3 regions of the Streptomyces sp. NPDC048566 genome follow, and region 3 is predicted to be linked to each of the others. Evidence: riboswitches for the same ligand, from Rfam matches in the RefSeq annotation. Region 3 holds a riboswitch; each other region holds the start of a gene.

Region 1 (4,651 bases), on a different contig from region 3:
CGTCCCGCCGGGAGCGGGCCAGTGGACCTACGCCACGCTCGCCCTCGGCTCGGCGCTCGCGCTGTTCATGTACCCGCACTCCATCACCGCGACGCTGTCCAGCCGCAGCCGCGAGGTGATCCGGCGCAACACGACCATCCTTCCGCTCTACTCGCTCATGCTGGGCCTGCTGGCACTGCTCGGGTTCATGGCCATCGCCGCCGGGGTGAAGGTGCAGAACGGCCAGCTCGCCATCCCGCAGCTCTTCGAGAACATGTTCCCGGCCTGGTTCGCGGGCGTGGCGTTCGCGGCCATCGGGATCGGCGCGCTCGTCCCGGCGGCCATCATGTCGATCGCGGCCGCCAACCTCTTCACCCGGAACATCTACAAGGACTTCATCAAGCCGGACGCGACCCCGAAGGAGGAGACCCGCGTCTCCAAGATCGTCTCGCTGCTGGTCAAGGTGGGCGCGCTCGTCTTCGTCCTGACGATGGACAAGACGGTCGCGATCAACTTCCAGCTGCTGGGCGGCATCTGGATTCTGCAGACCTTCCCGTCGCTGGTCGGCGGACTGTTCACCCGCTGGTTCCACCGCTGGGCGCTGCTGGCCGGCTGGGCGGTCGGCATGGCCTACGGCACGCTCGCCGCCTACGGGGTGGCCTCGCCGACCCAGAAGCACTTCGGCGGCAGTTCCAAGGAGATCCCCGGCATCGGGGAGATCGGCTACATCGGCCTGACGGCGTTCGTCCTGAACGTGGTCGTCTCCGTCGTCCTCACCTTCGCCCTCAGGGCGTTCAACGCGCCCGACGGCGTCGACGAGACCTCGCCGGAGGACTACACGGCCGACGCGGGCGACCCCGGCGTGCGGACGGACCTCCCGCCGGCCACCGCGGGCGCGAGCAACTGAGCGACACCCCGGGCCGTCGCGCGCGCCCGGGTCCGAGCGGGGCGGCGGGCCGCCGGAGAGAATCCGGCGGCCCGCCGCCCCGTCCGTCCGGCACACTCGGCTCCATGGACTTCGTGATCAGGCAGGCGCGGCCGGCGGAGTACCCGGCCTTGGGCGAGATCACCGCGCAGGCGTATCTCGGCGACGGGCTGCTCGACTTCGGGGCGGCCGATCCGTACCTGGCGAGGCTCCGCGACGTCGCCGGGCGGGCCGCGGACGCCGACGTCCTGGTCGCCGCCGCCGGGGACCGGGTGGCCGGCGGGGTGACCTTCGTGCCGGACGGCGGCCCCCTGGCGGACATCGCCCGTCCCGGCGAGGCCGAGATCCGGATGCTCGCCGTCGCGCGCGCGTTCCGCGGCCGGGGCGCCGGGGAGGCGCTCGTGCGGGCCTGCGCCGAACGCGCGGGGGCCGTCCCGGGGTGCGTGCGGGTCGTGCTGTCGACGCAGCCGTCCATGCTCGCCGCCCACCGGCTCTACGGGCGCCTGGGCTTCACCCGCGCCCCGGAGCGCGACTGGAACCCGGTCCCGGAGCTCGGCGACATCCGGCTGCTCACCTACGAGTTGACGCTCCGGCACGCTCCGTAGCCCTCATCGAGGACAACACGACACAACATGTGGGGGTGCTCTCGGGGCCCGGCACAAGATGTATGCTCGTGCTCGCTGTCGCCGCAGGGGAATCCGGTGCGAATCCGGAACTGTCCCGCAACGGTGTACTTGTGCGTTTTCGTCCCGCGGACGGGCCCGCACACGTCTCAGTCCGAGGACCTGCCGACAGCGCGCCCCGGCCGTCCGGCCCGGGTGCCGACGACGTCCGGGCCTCGCGGAGTGGGCCGGTGGACGCGGTGCGCTGGCTGCCCAGAAGCGCTTCCGTGTGCCCCCGTGCTCCCCGACAGGCCCCGTGCCGAGCGAGGGAGAGTCCCACGTGACCATCGCGCCAGCAGATCCGGCCTCAGCGACCGCGCACCAGGACCCGGTGGAGACCGACGGCCCCCAGGGCGCACTGCTGCGGACCCTGACGGACCTCACCGCCGACCTCGCCGACGCCGACCCCGGCCGGGTCGCCGCCGCGGCGCTGCGGGGCCGCTCCGCCAACGCCGACGAGGCCGAGCTGCGCGAACTGGCCACGGAGGCGGCCGCCGGCCTCATCTCCGAGGACCCGGTGTACTCGCGGCTCGCGGCCCGGCTGCTGACCCTGAGCATCGCGGCCGAGGCCGCGTCCCAGGGTGTCACCACGTTCTCCGAGTCGGTCGCGGTCGGCCACCGCGAGGGCCTGGTCGCCGACCGCACCGCCGCGTTCGTGCGGCTGCACGGCGCGCGGCTGGACGCGCTGATCGACGCCGAGGGCGACGACCGCTTCGGCTACTTCGGCCTGCGGACGCTGCACAGCCGCTACCTGCTCCGCCACCCCATCACCCGCCGGGTGGTGGAGACGCCGCAGCACTTCATGCTGCGGGTGGCCGCCGGTCTGGCCGAGGACGACACGACGGGCGCCGTCGAGGAGGTCGCCGCGCTGTACCGGCTGATGAGCCGGCTCGACTACCTCCCGTCCTCCCCCACCCTGTTCAACTCCGGCACGCGGCACCCCCAGATGTCGTCCTGCTACCTGCTCGACTCCCCGCTCGACGAGCTGGACTCCATCTACGACCGCTACCACCAGGTGGCCCGGCTCTCCAAGCACGCCGGCGGCATCGGGCTGTCCTACTCCCGCATCCGGTCACGCGGTTCGCTGATCCGCGGCACCAACGGGCACTCCAACGGCATCGTCCCGTTCCTCAAGACGCTGGACGCCTCGGTCGCCGCGGTCAACCAGGGCGGGCGGCGCAAGGGCGCGGCGGCGGTGTACCTGGAGACCTGGCACTCCGACATCGAGGAGTTCCTGGAGCTGCGCGACAACACCGGTGAGGACGCCCGGCGCACGCACAACCTGAACCTCGCGCACTGGATCCCGGACGAGTTCATGCGCCGGGTGAACGAGGACGGCGTCTGGTCGCTGTTCTCCCCCGCCGACGTGCCCGAGCTGGTCGACCTGTGGGGTGACGCGTTCGACGCCGCCTACCGCAAGGCCGAGGAGGCGGGCCTCGCCAGGAAGACCCTCCCGGCCCGCGACCTGTACGGCCGCATGATGCGCACCCTCGCGCAGACCGGCAACGGCTGGATGACCTTCAAGGACGCCGCCAACCGCACCGCCAACCAGACGGCGGAGCCCGGCCACACCGTGCACTCCTCGAACCTGTGCACCGAGATCCTGGAGGTCACCGACGACGGGGAGACCGCGGTCTGCAACCTGGGCTCGGTCAACCTGGGCGCGTTCGTCGTCGGTGACGACATCGACTGGGAGCGGCTCGACGCGACCGTGCGCACCGCGGTGACCTTCCTCGACCGGGTCGTGGACATCAACTTCTACCCGACCGAGCAGGCCGGCCGCTCCAACTCCCGCTGGCGTCCGGTCGGTCTGGGCGCCATGGGCCTTCAGGACGTCTTCTTCAAGCTGCGGCTGCCGTTCGACTCTGCGCAGGCGCGCGCCCTGTCGACCCGGATCGCCGAGCGCATCATGCTCGCCGCCTACGAGGCGTCCGCGGACCTCGCCGAGCGCAACGGCCCGCTGCCGGCCTGGGAGAAGACCCGCACCGCCCGCGGCGTGCTGCACCCCGACCACTTCGACGTCGAGCTGAACTGGCCCGAGCGCTGGGCGGCGCTGCGGCAGCGCATCGCCGAGGTCGGCATGCGCAACTCGCTGCTCCTCGCCATCGCGCCGACCGCCACCATCGCCTCGATCGCGGGCGTCTACGAGTGCATCGAGCCGCAGGTGTCGAACCTGTTCAAGCGCGAGACGCTCTCCGGCGAGTTCCTCCAGGTCAACTCGTACCTCGTGGCCGAGCTGAAGAAGCTCGGGGTGTGGGACGCGCAGACCCGTGAGGCGCTGCGCGAGTCCAGCGGTTCGGTCCAGGGCTTCACCTGGGTGCCGCAGGACGTGCGCGATCTGTACCGCACGGCCTGGGAGATCCCGCAGCGCGGCCTGATCGACATGGCCGCGGCGCGGACCCCGTTCCTGGACCAGGCGCAGTCGCTGAACCTGTTCCTGGAGACGCCGACGATCGGCAAGCTCTCCTCGATGTACTCGTACGCCTGGAAGTCGGGCCTGAAGACGACGTACTACCTGCGGTCCCGGCCGGCGACGCGCATCGCCCGCGCGGCCCGGGCCCAGGCGCGCCCTGAGAAGACCATCCCCGTCCAGCAGGCCGCCGACCCCGAGGCCGTCGCCTGCTCCCTGGAAAACCCCGAGTCCTGCGAGGCCTGCCAGTGATGACCGACACCGACCGCGAGAAGGCCGGGTCCGAGAAGAACCTGCTCGACCCGGGCTTCGAACTGACGCTCCGTCCCATGCGCTACCCGGACTTCTACGAGCGCTACCGGGACGCGATCAAGAACACCTGGACCGTCGAGGAGGTCGACCTCCACTCGGACGTCGCCGACCTGGCGAAGCTCACACCGGGCGAGCAGCACATGATCGGCCGGCTGGTCGCGTTCTTCGCGACGGGCGACTCGATCGTGGCGAACAACCTCGTGCTGACGCTGTACAAGCACATCAACTCCCCCGAGGCCCGGCTCTATTTGAGCCGCCAGCTGTTCGAGGAGGCCGTGCACGTCCAGTTCTATCTGACGCTGCTCGACACGTACCTGCCCGACCCCGAGGACCGCGCGGCGGCCTTCGCCGCGGTGGAGAACA
Region 2 (4,651 bases), on a different contig from region 3:
CGGGAGGCCGCCGGCGCGGCTCAGCCGGTCCGGTGGGAGCGGCGCTCCAGGACGAGCAGTGCCTGCTCCGCCCAGGTGATGTTCGCCTGCTCGAAGGCGCGTCCCCCGATCAGCGTGAGGTACGGGCCGACGCGCTCGGCGGCCGCCAGGTACTCCTCCTCGGAGCGGCCGTCGAGGAGGCGCGCACCGATCCGCTCGTAGTGCGCCAGCTTCGCCCGCGCCCCCTCCAGGCGTTCGGCGATGGCCGTGCGCACCGCTTCGCCGTCGCCTCCGTCGAGGGCGTACACCTTGACCATGAGTTCGTCGCGCAGGGCGGTGGGCCGCGCGGGGACCGCGGTGAACGCGGCCAGGGCGGCGGCGCCCGCCGTGGTCAGGGAGAACACCCGCTTGTTCGGCCGGCGTTCCTGCCGCACGAGCCGGGCCTCGATCAGCCCCTCGGACTCCATGCGGTCCAGCTCCCGGTACAGCTGCTGCGGGGTCGCCATCCAGAAGTTGGCCACCGAGGCGTCGAACCCCTTGGCCAGGTCGTACCCCGACGCCTCGCCCTCCAGGAGCGCGGCCAGAACAGCGTGTCGCAGTGCCATCCTCCAAGGCTAGACGCCTTGCACCCGGGCGACTAATCTGATGCGCACCTATTCAATTAGTTGACTATGAGGGGAGACGCGATGAACGCGTTCCGCAAGGCCGTGGAGGCGGGCGACCTCGCCGCCGTCGAGGAACTGCTCGCCCCCGACGTCGTGTTCACCAGCCCCGTCGCCTTCAAGCCCTACCCCGGCAAGCCGATCACCGCCGCCATCCTCCGCGGTGTCTGGCGCGTGTTCAGCGACTTCCGGTACGTCCGCGAGATCGCCGGAGCGGACGGCCGCGACCACGCCCTCGTCTTCACCGCCAAGGTGGGCGACAAGGAGATCAACGGCTGCGACTTCCTGCACATCGACGAGGACGGCCTGATCGACGAGTTCACCGTCATGGTGCGGCCCTTGTCGGCGGCCCAGGCCCTGTCCGCCGCCATGGGGGCGGAGTTCGAGCGGATCTCCCGCGAGGCGGCCGGAGCGTGAGACGCCACGCCCGCGCCGTTTGAACCGACTCCCGCGGGCTATCCGGTAGTTGTGACCTCCACGACATCCCGGCAGGCGCTCGTCCGCTTCCTGGAGGACCGCTTCGCCTGCGCCCAGGCGTGCAGCCGGTGCGCCCGGTCCTGCGCCCTGCGCGCCAGTCTCATGCATCCCGACGGCCCCGAGGAACAGGGCCTGGTCCGCCGCGAGGGCGTGTTGTGCGCCGAGGTCTGCGAGGCGACGGTCCAGATCCTGTCCCGGCAGACCGCACAGGACGAGCGGGAGGTGCGCGCCCAGCTGGAGTGGTGCCGCGACGTCTGCCTGCGGTGCGCGGACGTCTTCGACGGCTTCCCCGGCGCGGAGGGGTCGGCCAAGACCTGCCGCGAATGCGCGCAGGCGTGCTCCGACTTCCTCGCCGTCCTGTGACCGGGAGCGGGCCGCCCCGGCTCAGGCCGGCGCCGCCAGCGGCCGTCCCGCGCGCACGTTCCAGCGCCCCGCGCGGCCACTGAGCTCCGTCGCGCTGAGCGGTGCCACGTCGACTCGCCAGAACGCCGACTCCGGGGCCCCCAGCGCCCGGACCACCAGGGCGCGCACGACCTCCGGTTCGACCACCGCGACGACCCGGCCGTCGTGCCGGGCGGCGTCGTCCAGACACTCCGCCACCCGCGCGCAGAAGGCCCGCACCGACTCGCCGCCGTGCGGCGCCGACGCGGGATCGGCGAGCCAGCGCGCGACCGCCTCCGGCTCCGCGGCGCTCACCTCGCCGAGTGTCGCCCCCCGCCAGCGGCCCACCCGCAGGCCGGCCAGCCCGGGGACGTCGCCCGCGCCGTCGAGGCCGAGCGCCTGCGCGGTCTGGCGGCACCGCGTGGTGGGGGAGGCCCACAGCCGGTCGCCGGACGGCACCGCACCCGACTCCCGGGCCGCCCGGGCGGCCCGCAGACCGGAGGCGTCCACCGGGCCGCCGTCGTCGAAGCGCGCCTCGCGCAGCGCCGCACCGGTCGCCGCCGCCACCAGGGTCACCCTGCTCGTCATCCCCATCACTCTCCCGTGTCATGGCGTGCCGGGGCCATGCGCCCCCGACCTCGTCGGCGCCGGCGAGGGTGACGCCTGCCCCGTCCCGTGCCCACCGGCGCTCCGCCGCGCCGGGCACCGCCGGGTGGTGGGCTACTCCGTCGGCCCGTTGTCGCCGGCGCAGTGCCCGAGCAGGTCGGCGACGACCGGGTCGACGATCGCGTACCGCACCACGCGGCCCTCCTTCTCGCCCGCCACCGCGCCCGCCGTGCGCAGCAGGCGCAACGCCTGTGAAACGGCCGGATCCCTCATGCCGCAGGCCACCGCGAGATCCGAGACCGCGAGGGGGCCGGCCCGGTGCAGCGCGAGCAGCAGCGCGAGCCGCCCCGGGTCGGACAGCAGGGCGAACCGACCCGCCCAGGACCGGACATGGCCCGGCTCGCCGATCGCGGCGATGGCATCGCACACCCGGTGGCCGTCGATGGTCCGGCGGTCCGCGTGCTCGGCGGGGATCAGGTGCATGACCGGCATCCTTCCAGGCGGTCGGTTGTGATCTTGCATACCTGCGCGGCTGCGCAGCTATGCAGGAACAGTGTGCCCCGCCTACGGTGGTGCCGCCGTGGTGCTCGGGAAGACCGGTGACGGCCCTTGGAGTTCAGGGGTCCAGTCCGGAGCGGCCCTCGCCACTGTGATCGGGGAGCGTGCGTCCCAGTTGGGCACGGTCACTGTCCGCCCGCGGACGGGAAGGCCGGGACGAACGCGCACCACCCCGTAAGCCAGGAGACCGGCCACGGCATCTCACGAAGTGATCCACGAGGTGCTGGAGCGTGACCGCATGACCCTGCCCGAGATCAAGGCTGCCCCGTTCCGGTGGCGGCGCGAGGACACCGTCCGGACGGCGGGGCTGATGGGGGTGATCGTCGCCCTGCACGTCGTCGCCTTCGGCATCCTCTTCCTCCTCGTCGTCCCCGGGCACTACGAGGTCGGCTCCAAGGCGTTCGGCATCGGACTCGGCGTCACCGCCTACACCCTGGGCATGCGGCACGCCTTCGACGCGGACCACATCGCCGCCATCGACAACACCACCCGCAAGCTGATGGCCGACGGCAAGCGCCCGGTGTCGGTGGGCTTCTGGTTCGCGCTCGGGCACTCCAGCGTGGTCGTCGTCATGGCCGCGCTGGTGGCCGGCGGCGCACAACTCGCCGGCACGCTCGTCAACGACGACTCGACCACGCACCGGACGCTCGGTGCCGTCGGCACGACCGTCTCCGGCTCCTTCCTGTATGTGATCGCCGCCCTCAACCTGGTCGCCCTGCTGGGCATCCTGCGGGTGTTCCGGGCGATGCGGTCGGGAACGTTCGACGAGGCGGAACTCGAACAGCACCTGGATTCCCGCGGGTTCATGAACCGTGTGCTCGGCCGGCTCACCCGGTCCGTCAGCCGGCCCGGCCAGATGTACCCCGTCGGCTTCCTCTTCGGCCTGGGCTTCGACACGGCGACCGAGGTCACCCTGATGGTGATGGCCGGCTCCGGCGCGGCGGCGGGCCTTCCCTGGTACGCCGTCCTGTGCCTGCCGCTGCTGTTCGCGGCCGGCATGAGCCTGTTCGACACCCTGGACGGCACCTTCATGAACTTCGCCTACCAGTGGGCCTTCTCCAACCCGGTCCGCAAGGTCTTCTACAACCTGACCATCACCGGCCTGTCGATCGCCGTCGCCTTCTTCATCGGGACGATCGAACTGGTCGGCGTCCTGCACGACCGGCTGGATCTCGACGACGCGCTCACCAACCGGATCGCGGGCATCGACCTGGACAACGCGGGCTACGTCATCGTCGGCCTGTTCGTCGTCGTGTGGGCCGCGGCGCTGGCCTACTGGCGACTGGCCAGGGTGGAACAGCGGTGGGCCGCCCGCCTCGGCCAGGGCGGCTGACGTTCCAGGCGCCCGCCGCCGAGGCGGGAGCGGCGGGCCCGCCTCGGCGGCGCAGGGCCTCAGAGGCCGCCGGCCCGCCCCGCGCCCCCGGCGGGCCCCGCGCCCGCGGCGCGCCCGTCCGGCGGCCTCGGCCCCTGCTCCCGCCCGGCGCCGTACCCAGCCGGCCGACCGCTCGCCATACTGGGACGGGGCCCGGGGAGCCCCGTGGCCGAGCAGTGACGGGGGCGAACGCACGCGATGGCGCAGAGCAGACTGATCCAGGGCCGGTACCGGCTGCTGGACCGCATCGGGCGGGGCGGCATGGGCGAGGTGTGGCGGGCCCTCGACGAGTCCCTCGGGCGGAACGTGGCCGTGAAGTGCCTCAAACCGCTCGGCCCGCACCGCGACCCGTCCTTCGCCGGCGTCCTGCGGGAGCGGTTCCGCCGCGAGGCCCGCGTGGCGGCGGCGCTCCAGCACCGCGGGGTGACCGTCGTCCACGACTTCGGCGAGTCCGAGGGCGTGCTCTACCTCGTGATGGAGCTGCTGGAGGGACGCGACCTCGGTCAGGCCCTGGAGGACAACGGCCGCCGCCCCCTCGCCGTCGACGAGGTGGTCGACATCGCCGCACAGGTGACCGCCGCGCTCGACTACACCCACCGCCAGGGCATCGTGCACC
Region 3 (4,651 bases):
CACCTCGGCGACACCATGATGGATCTCGTACCCCTCGACGGGTTCGCCGAGGGCCTCGCCGACCGGCCGGGCCAGCGTCTTCTCCCGCGCGAACCGCACCCGGACGGGGAGGAGTCCGAGTCCGTCGACGTGCCCGGCCCGCGACTCGACCTCGTCCTCGATGTGCTCCCCGAGGAGCTGGAAGCCGCCGCAGATCCCCAGCACCGGGCGGCCCTCGGCGGCCCGGCGGGCGATCGCGTCCGCGAGACCCCGCTCGCGCAGCCACGCCAGCGCCTTCACCGTGCCCCGGGTCCCCGGCACGATCACCAGGTCCGCGTCGGCCAGTTCCTCGGCCCGGTCCACGAACCGCACGACGACGCCCGGTTCGGCGGCCAGCGCGTCCACGTCGGTGAAGTTCGACATCAGCGGGACCGCGCACACCGCGACCCGCAGGACGTCCGCGCCGACGGGGGAGGAGACCGCCGACTCGCGGACCGCGCCGCGCAGCGAGACCCGCAGCCCGTCCTCCTCGTCGATGCCCAGACCGTGCCGGAAGGGCAGCACGCCCAGGGTGCGGCGGCCGGTGAGGCCGTGCAGCATGTCGAGCCCGGGCTCCAGCAGACTCACGTCGCCGCGGAACTTGTTGACGAGGAACCCGGCGACCAGCGCCTGGTCCTCGGGCGACAGCAGGGCCACCGTCCCGAAGAACGAGGCGAACACCCCGCCCCGGTCGATGTCGCCGACGACCAGCACGGGCAGCCCCGCGTTCCGCGCGATGCCCATGTTCACGATGTCGGTGCGCCGCAGATTGATCTCGGCCGGACTTCCCGCCCCCTCACAGATCACCGCGTCATACGTGCCCCGCAACCGGTCCAGACAGTCGAGCACCGTCGCCAGCAGTGCCTCCCGGTGCCCCCCGGACGCGAGCGCCGACGGCTCCTCGCCCGCCGGGCCGCCGAAGAATCCGCGGGCGCTCATCTCGCCCACCGGCCTGCCCAGCAGCACGACCTGGCTGGTCCGGTCACCGCCCGGCTTGAGCAGCACGGGGTTCATCAGGGCGGTCGGCTCCACCCGGGCGGCCTGCGCCTGCATCGCCTGCGCCCGCCCGATCTCGGCGCCCTCCCGCGTCACGAACGAGTTCAGGGACATGTTCTGCGCCTTGAACGGCGCCACCTTCACCCCGTGGCGCACCAGCCACCGGCAGATCCCGGCGGTCACCACGCTCTTGCCCGCGTCCGAGGTGGTCCCGGCGATCAGCAGCCCGCCGCTCACGCGCCACGCCCCTTCCGGCTCAGCAGAGCCCGTCCGCCGGCGCACACGCCCAGCGCCAGCCAGCCGACGCGGCGCGAGAGCCGCACGGCCCGCTCGATGTCGGCGACCCGGACGGTGCGCCCGGCGCCGTTGAGTACCGGCCGGTGCTCGATCCGTCCGGCGTAGGAGAGGGTGCCGCCGAGCCGCACCCCGAGCGCGCCGGCGAACGACGCCTCCACCGGACCGGCGTTGGGGCTCGGGTGCCGGCCGGCGTCGGCACGCCAGGCCCGCACCGCGCCGCCCGGGTCCGTCCCGGCGACGGCCGCGAGCAGCGCGGTCAGCCGGGCGCCGGGCCAGCCCGCGACGTCGTCGAGCCGGGCGGAGGCCCAGCCGAAGCGGCGGTGGCGCGGGGACCGGTGGCCCACCATCGCGTCCAGCGTGTTGACGGCGCGGAAGGCGACGAGGCCGGGCACGCCGGCCACGGCGCCCCAGACGAGCGCGCCCACCACGGCGTCGGAGGTGTTCTCGGCGACGGACTCGACGACCGCGCGGGCGATGCCGTCGGCGTCGAGCGCCTCGGGGTCCCGCCCGCACAGGTGCGGCAGGCGTTCCCGGGCGCCGCGGAGGTCCCCGGCCGCGAGTGCGCCCGCGACCGCCCGCCCCTCGCGGCCGAGCGAGGTGCCGCCCACCACGGCCCAGGTGGTGGCGGCGGTCAGGGCGAGGGAAGCGGCTCGCGAGGAGCGCAGGGAGCGGTGGGCGAGTACGGCGAGGGCGGTGGCGCCGCCGCCGCACACGGCGGTGTGCAGGGCGCCCCACCCGCGGTGGTCGTGCCACAGGCTCCGCTCGACGGCCCCGGCCGCCCGCCCGAACGCGGCGACCGGATGCCCGCGGCGGGGATCGCCGAGCAGCAGGTCGCCGAGGAGGCCGGCGGCGGCGCCGTACGCGAAGACGCGATCGGCCCGCACGGGGTCAGCCGGCCGCGGGGTGCGGCGGAACGCTCGTACTCGACAGGACCGGCAACGGGCAGCCGCGCATGGCGATGTGTCCTCACTCAGGGTGTCCACGCCCTGGTTCGACGAGACCGGCGGCGAGAGTTCCTGGCTCCCGGGGAGTCGCCTCCCCGGTCACAGTGGCGGGACCGCGCCGGATTCACACCGGCTTCCTCTCATGCCCCCGTACTTGGCCTGGGCAGTCCACCACGCGTGAGAACGGCAGTCAACTTGCTGTTGACCTGCACGAGGAGAGTGTGCGCAGCCCCACACGCCCGTGGGGTGCGGGACGGATGTTCCGTCCCGCACCCCACGTGAAGTGCTGCCCGATGACGGCCCGTTCGGGCCGTTCGTCCGGTTCTACTTGCTCATGATGAGCGTGATGCCGTACGCGACCGCCGCGGCGCAGGCGGCGAAGCACACGTAGGCACCGGTGGCCGCCGCGACGGCGGAGCCGCCCTGCGACGACTCCTTCTTGGAGAGGCCGGCGACGCCGAGGGTGAAGAGGCCGACGAGGGCGACGGTGGCCGCGAGGCTCACCCCGAAGACGGAACCGAGGGCTGACCAGTCGATGTGCATGCTGTTTCTACCTTCGGTTCTCAGGCCACGCGCGACGGCGCCGGCGGGTTCGCCGCGGGCTCGGCGGGAGCGGGGATGGTGGCCGCGAGGTCCTCGGCCACGGAGCCGGCGGGCGGCGGGGTGACGGCGGCCATGGCGGTGGTGACGACGCCCGCGGGCTCGTCGTCGTTCACGTTGGTGTGGTCGATGACCTCGCGCCGCGAGCGGCGCCAGATCGCCAGGCTGGAGACGACAAGGAACACCGCGACCAGCGTGGTGCCCCAGGCGCCGAAGCCGGTGACCCACTCGGCCAGGGCGCCGACCAGGGCGGCGGCCGGCAGCGTGAGCACCCAGGCGACGAGCATGCGGGTGGCGGTGGACCAGCGGACCACGCCGCCCTTGCGGCCGAGGCCCGCGCCCATCACGGACCCGGAGACCGCGTGCGTGGTGGAGAGGGAGAAGCCGAGGTGCGAGGAGGCGAGGATGACCGTCGCCGCGCTGGTCTGGGCGGCGAAGCCCTGCTGCGGCTGGAGGTCGGTCAGGCCCCTGCCCATGGTGCGGATGATGCGCCAGCCGCCCAGGTAGGTGCCGAGCGCGATCGCGAGACCGGCGGAGAGGATGACCCAGACCGGCGGGTCGGAGTCGGGCGCCACGGCGCCGCCGGCGACCAGGGCCAGGGTGATGATGCCCATCGTCTTCTGCGCGTCGTTGGTGCCGTGGGCCAGCGAGACCAGGCCCGCGGAGGCGATCTGCCCGGCGCGGTACCCCTTCTCGGTCGCCTTGCCGCCGGCGTTCCGGCCGAGGCGGTAGGACAGCCGGGTGGCGAACAGCGCGGCCAGGCCGGCGACGATCGGGGCCGCCACGGCGGGGATGAGCACCTTGCCGACCAGGACGTCCCCGTGCACCGCGCCGGTGCCGGCCGAGGCGATGGTGGCGCCGACCAGGCCGCCCATGAGGGCGTGGCTGGAACTGGACGGCAGTCCGATGAGCCAGGTCACCAGGTTCCAGAGGATCGCGCCCACCAGGGCGGCGAAGATCACTTCTGGCCGGATGCCGGACTCGTCGACGAGGCCCTTGGAGATCGTGTTGGCGACCTCGACCGAGAGGAAGGCGCCGACAAGGTTCAGCACGGCGGACATCGCCACCGCGACCTTGGGCTTGAGCGCGCCGGTCGAGATGGTGGTGGCCATCGCGTTGGCGGTGTCGTGGAAACCGTTCGTGAAATCGAACACGAGAGCGGTGACGATCACGATTCCGAGGAGGAGCGTGATGTGTTCCATTTACCCAGGCTTCTGTTGGACGTCAGTGGCAGGTGGACCGTAGGCAACCTGGATGAACGGAAGATGAACTGGGTCGGGCTTTGTGGTGTCCCGAAGGGCGAATCCGTCCTCCGCTTGTCCCCGGGGGAGGCCGCGACACTCGAACAGAGGTCGAACACCCGGTCCCCGTACGGGTCGCCGCACGCCTCGGGACCGGCCCGGACCGCCGGGCCTGCCGCCGGGGAGATCCTCGTCACGCGCCGGGGCCGTGGAGGCTCCGGCGGCCTCCGCTCGGCACCCTCCGCGCGTCCTCGCCCCCCGGCCGGTCGCCCTCCGGCCCGCGGCTGACAGGATTCCCGCACGGAGGGACCCGGCGCGGCCGGCGAACCCGCCCGCGAGCGCGGGCGGGCGGCGGCACGGGCCGAGCGCGGCGACGACGGGGAGGATCGACCCATGACGGATGAGCACGAGGGCCGCGGCGCACGGCACGGCGGACCGCCGGCGCGCCCCGCGGACGCGGGCCCGCCCCGCCGCGCGGCGGGCGCGCTGGAGGAGGCGTGGGGCGACCTCGTGGCGACGGCGCGCCGCACGGTGGCCGACGGACTCGTGGTCGGC

Evidence for each region. Region 3 has a riboswitch for cobalamin ahead of ACGFS9_RS23585 (cobalamin biosynthesis protein). Riboswitches for the same ligand answer to the same signal wherever they lie in the genome.
Region 1: another riboswitch for cobalamin. It lies ahead of ACGFS9_RS15435 (ribonucleoside-diphosphate reductase subunit alpha); the one in region 3 lies ahead of ACGFS9_RS23585 (cobalamin biosynthesis protein).
Region 2: another riboswitch for cobalamin. It lies ahead of ACGFS9_RS04055 (HoxN/HupN/NixA family nickel/cobalt transporter); the one in region 3 lies ahead of ACGFS9_RS23585 (cobalamin biosynthesis protein).

Annotation. Positions count from the first base shown of each region.
Region 1 covers NZ_JBICWL010000008.1:22,979-27,629, reverse strand. Annotated here, with positions in the region: gene mctP (monocarboxylate uptake permease MctP) at 1-886, shown strand, start outside; gene ACGFS9_RS15440 (GNAT family N-acetyltransferase) at 991-1,509, shown strand; cobalamin riboswitch at 1,555-1,712, shown strand; gene ACGFS9_RS15435 (ribonucleoside-diphosphate reductase subunit alpha) at 1,847-4,228, shown strand; gene ACGFS9_RS15430 (ribonucleotide-diphosphate reductase subunit beta) at 4,228-4,651, shown strand, end outside.
Region 2 covers NZ_JBICWL010000002.1:56,615-61,265, reverse strand. Annotated here, with positions in the region: gene ACGFS9_RS04080 (PadR family transcriptional regulator) at 21-584, opposite strand; gene ACGFS9_RS04075 (nuclear transport factor 2 family protein) at 666-1,058, shown strand; gene ACGFS9_RS04070 (four-helix bundle copper-binding protein) at 1,110-1,481, shown strand; gene ACGFS9_RS04065 (histidine phosphatase family protein) at 1,503-2,087, opposite strand; gene ACGFS9_RS04060 (ArsR/SmtB family transcription factor) at 2,220-2,588, opposite strand; cobalamin riboswitch at 2,670-2,874, shown strand; gene ACGFS9_RS04055 (HoxN/HupN/NixA family nickel/cobalt transporter) at 2,902-3,996, shown strand; gene ACGFS9_RS04050 (tetratricopeptide repeat protein) at 4,234-4,651, shown strand, end outside.
Region 3 covers NZ_JBICWL010000017.1:58,470-63,120, reverse strand. Annotated here, with positions in the region: gene ACGFS9_RS23590 (cobyric acid synthase) at 1-1,251, opposite strand, end outside; gene ACGFS9_RS23585 (cobalamin biosynthesis protein) at 1,248-2,195, opposite strand; cobalamin riboswitch at 2,299-2,443, opposite strand; gene ACGFS9_RS23580 (hypothetical protein) at 2,580-2,798, opposite strand; gene ACGFS9_RS23575 (anion permease) at 2,819-4,057, opposite strand; gene ACGFS9_RS23570 (class II aldolase/adducin family protein) at 4,490-4,651, shown strand, end outside.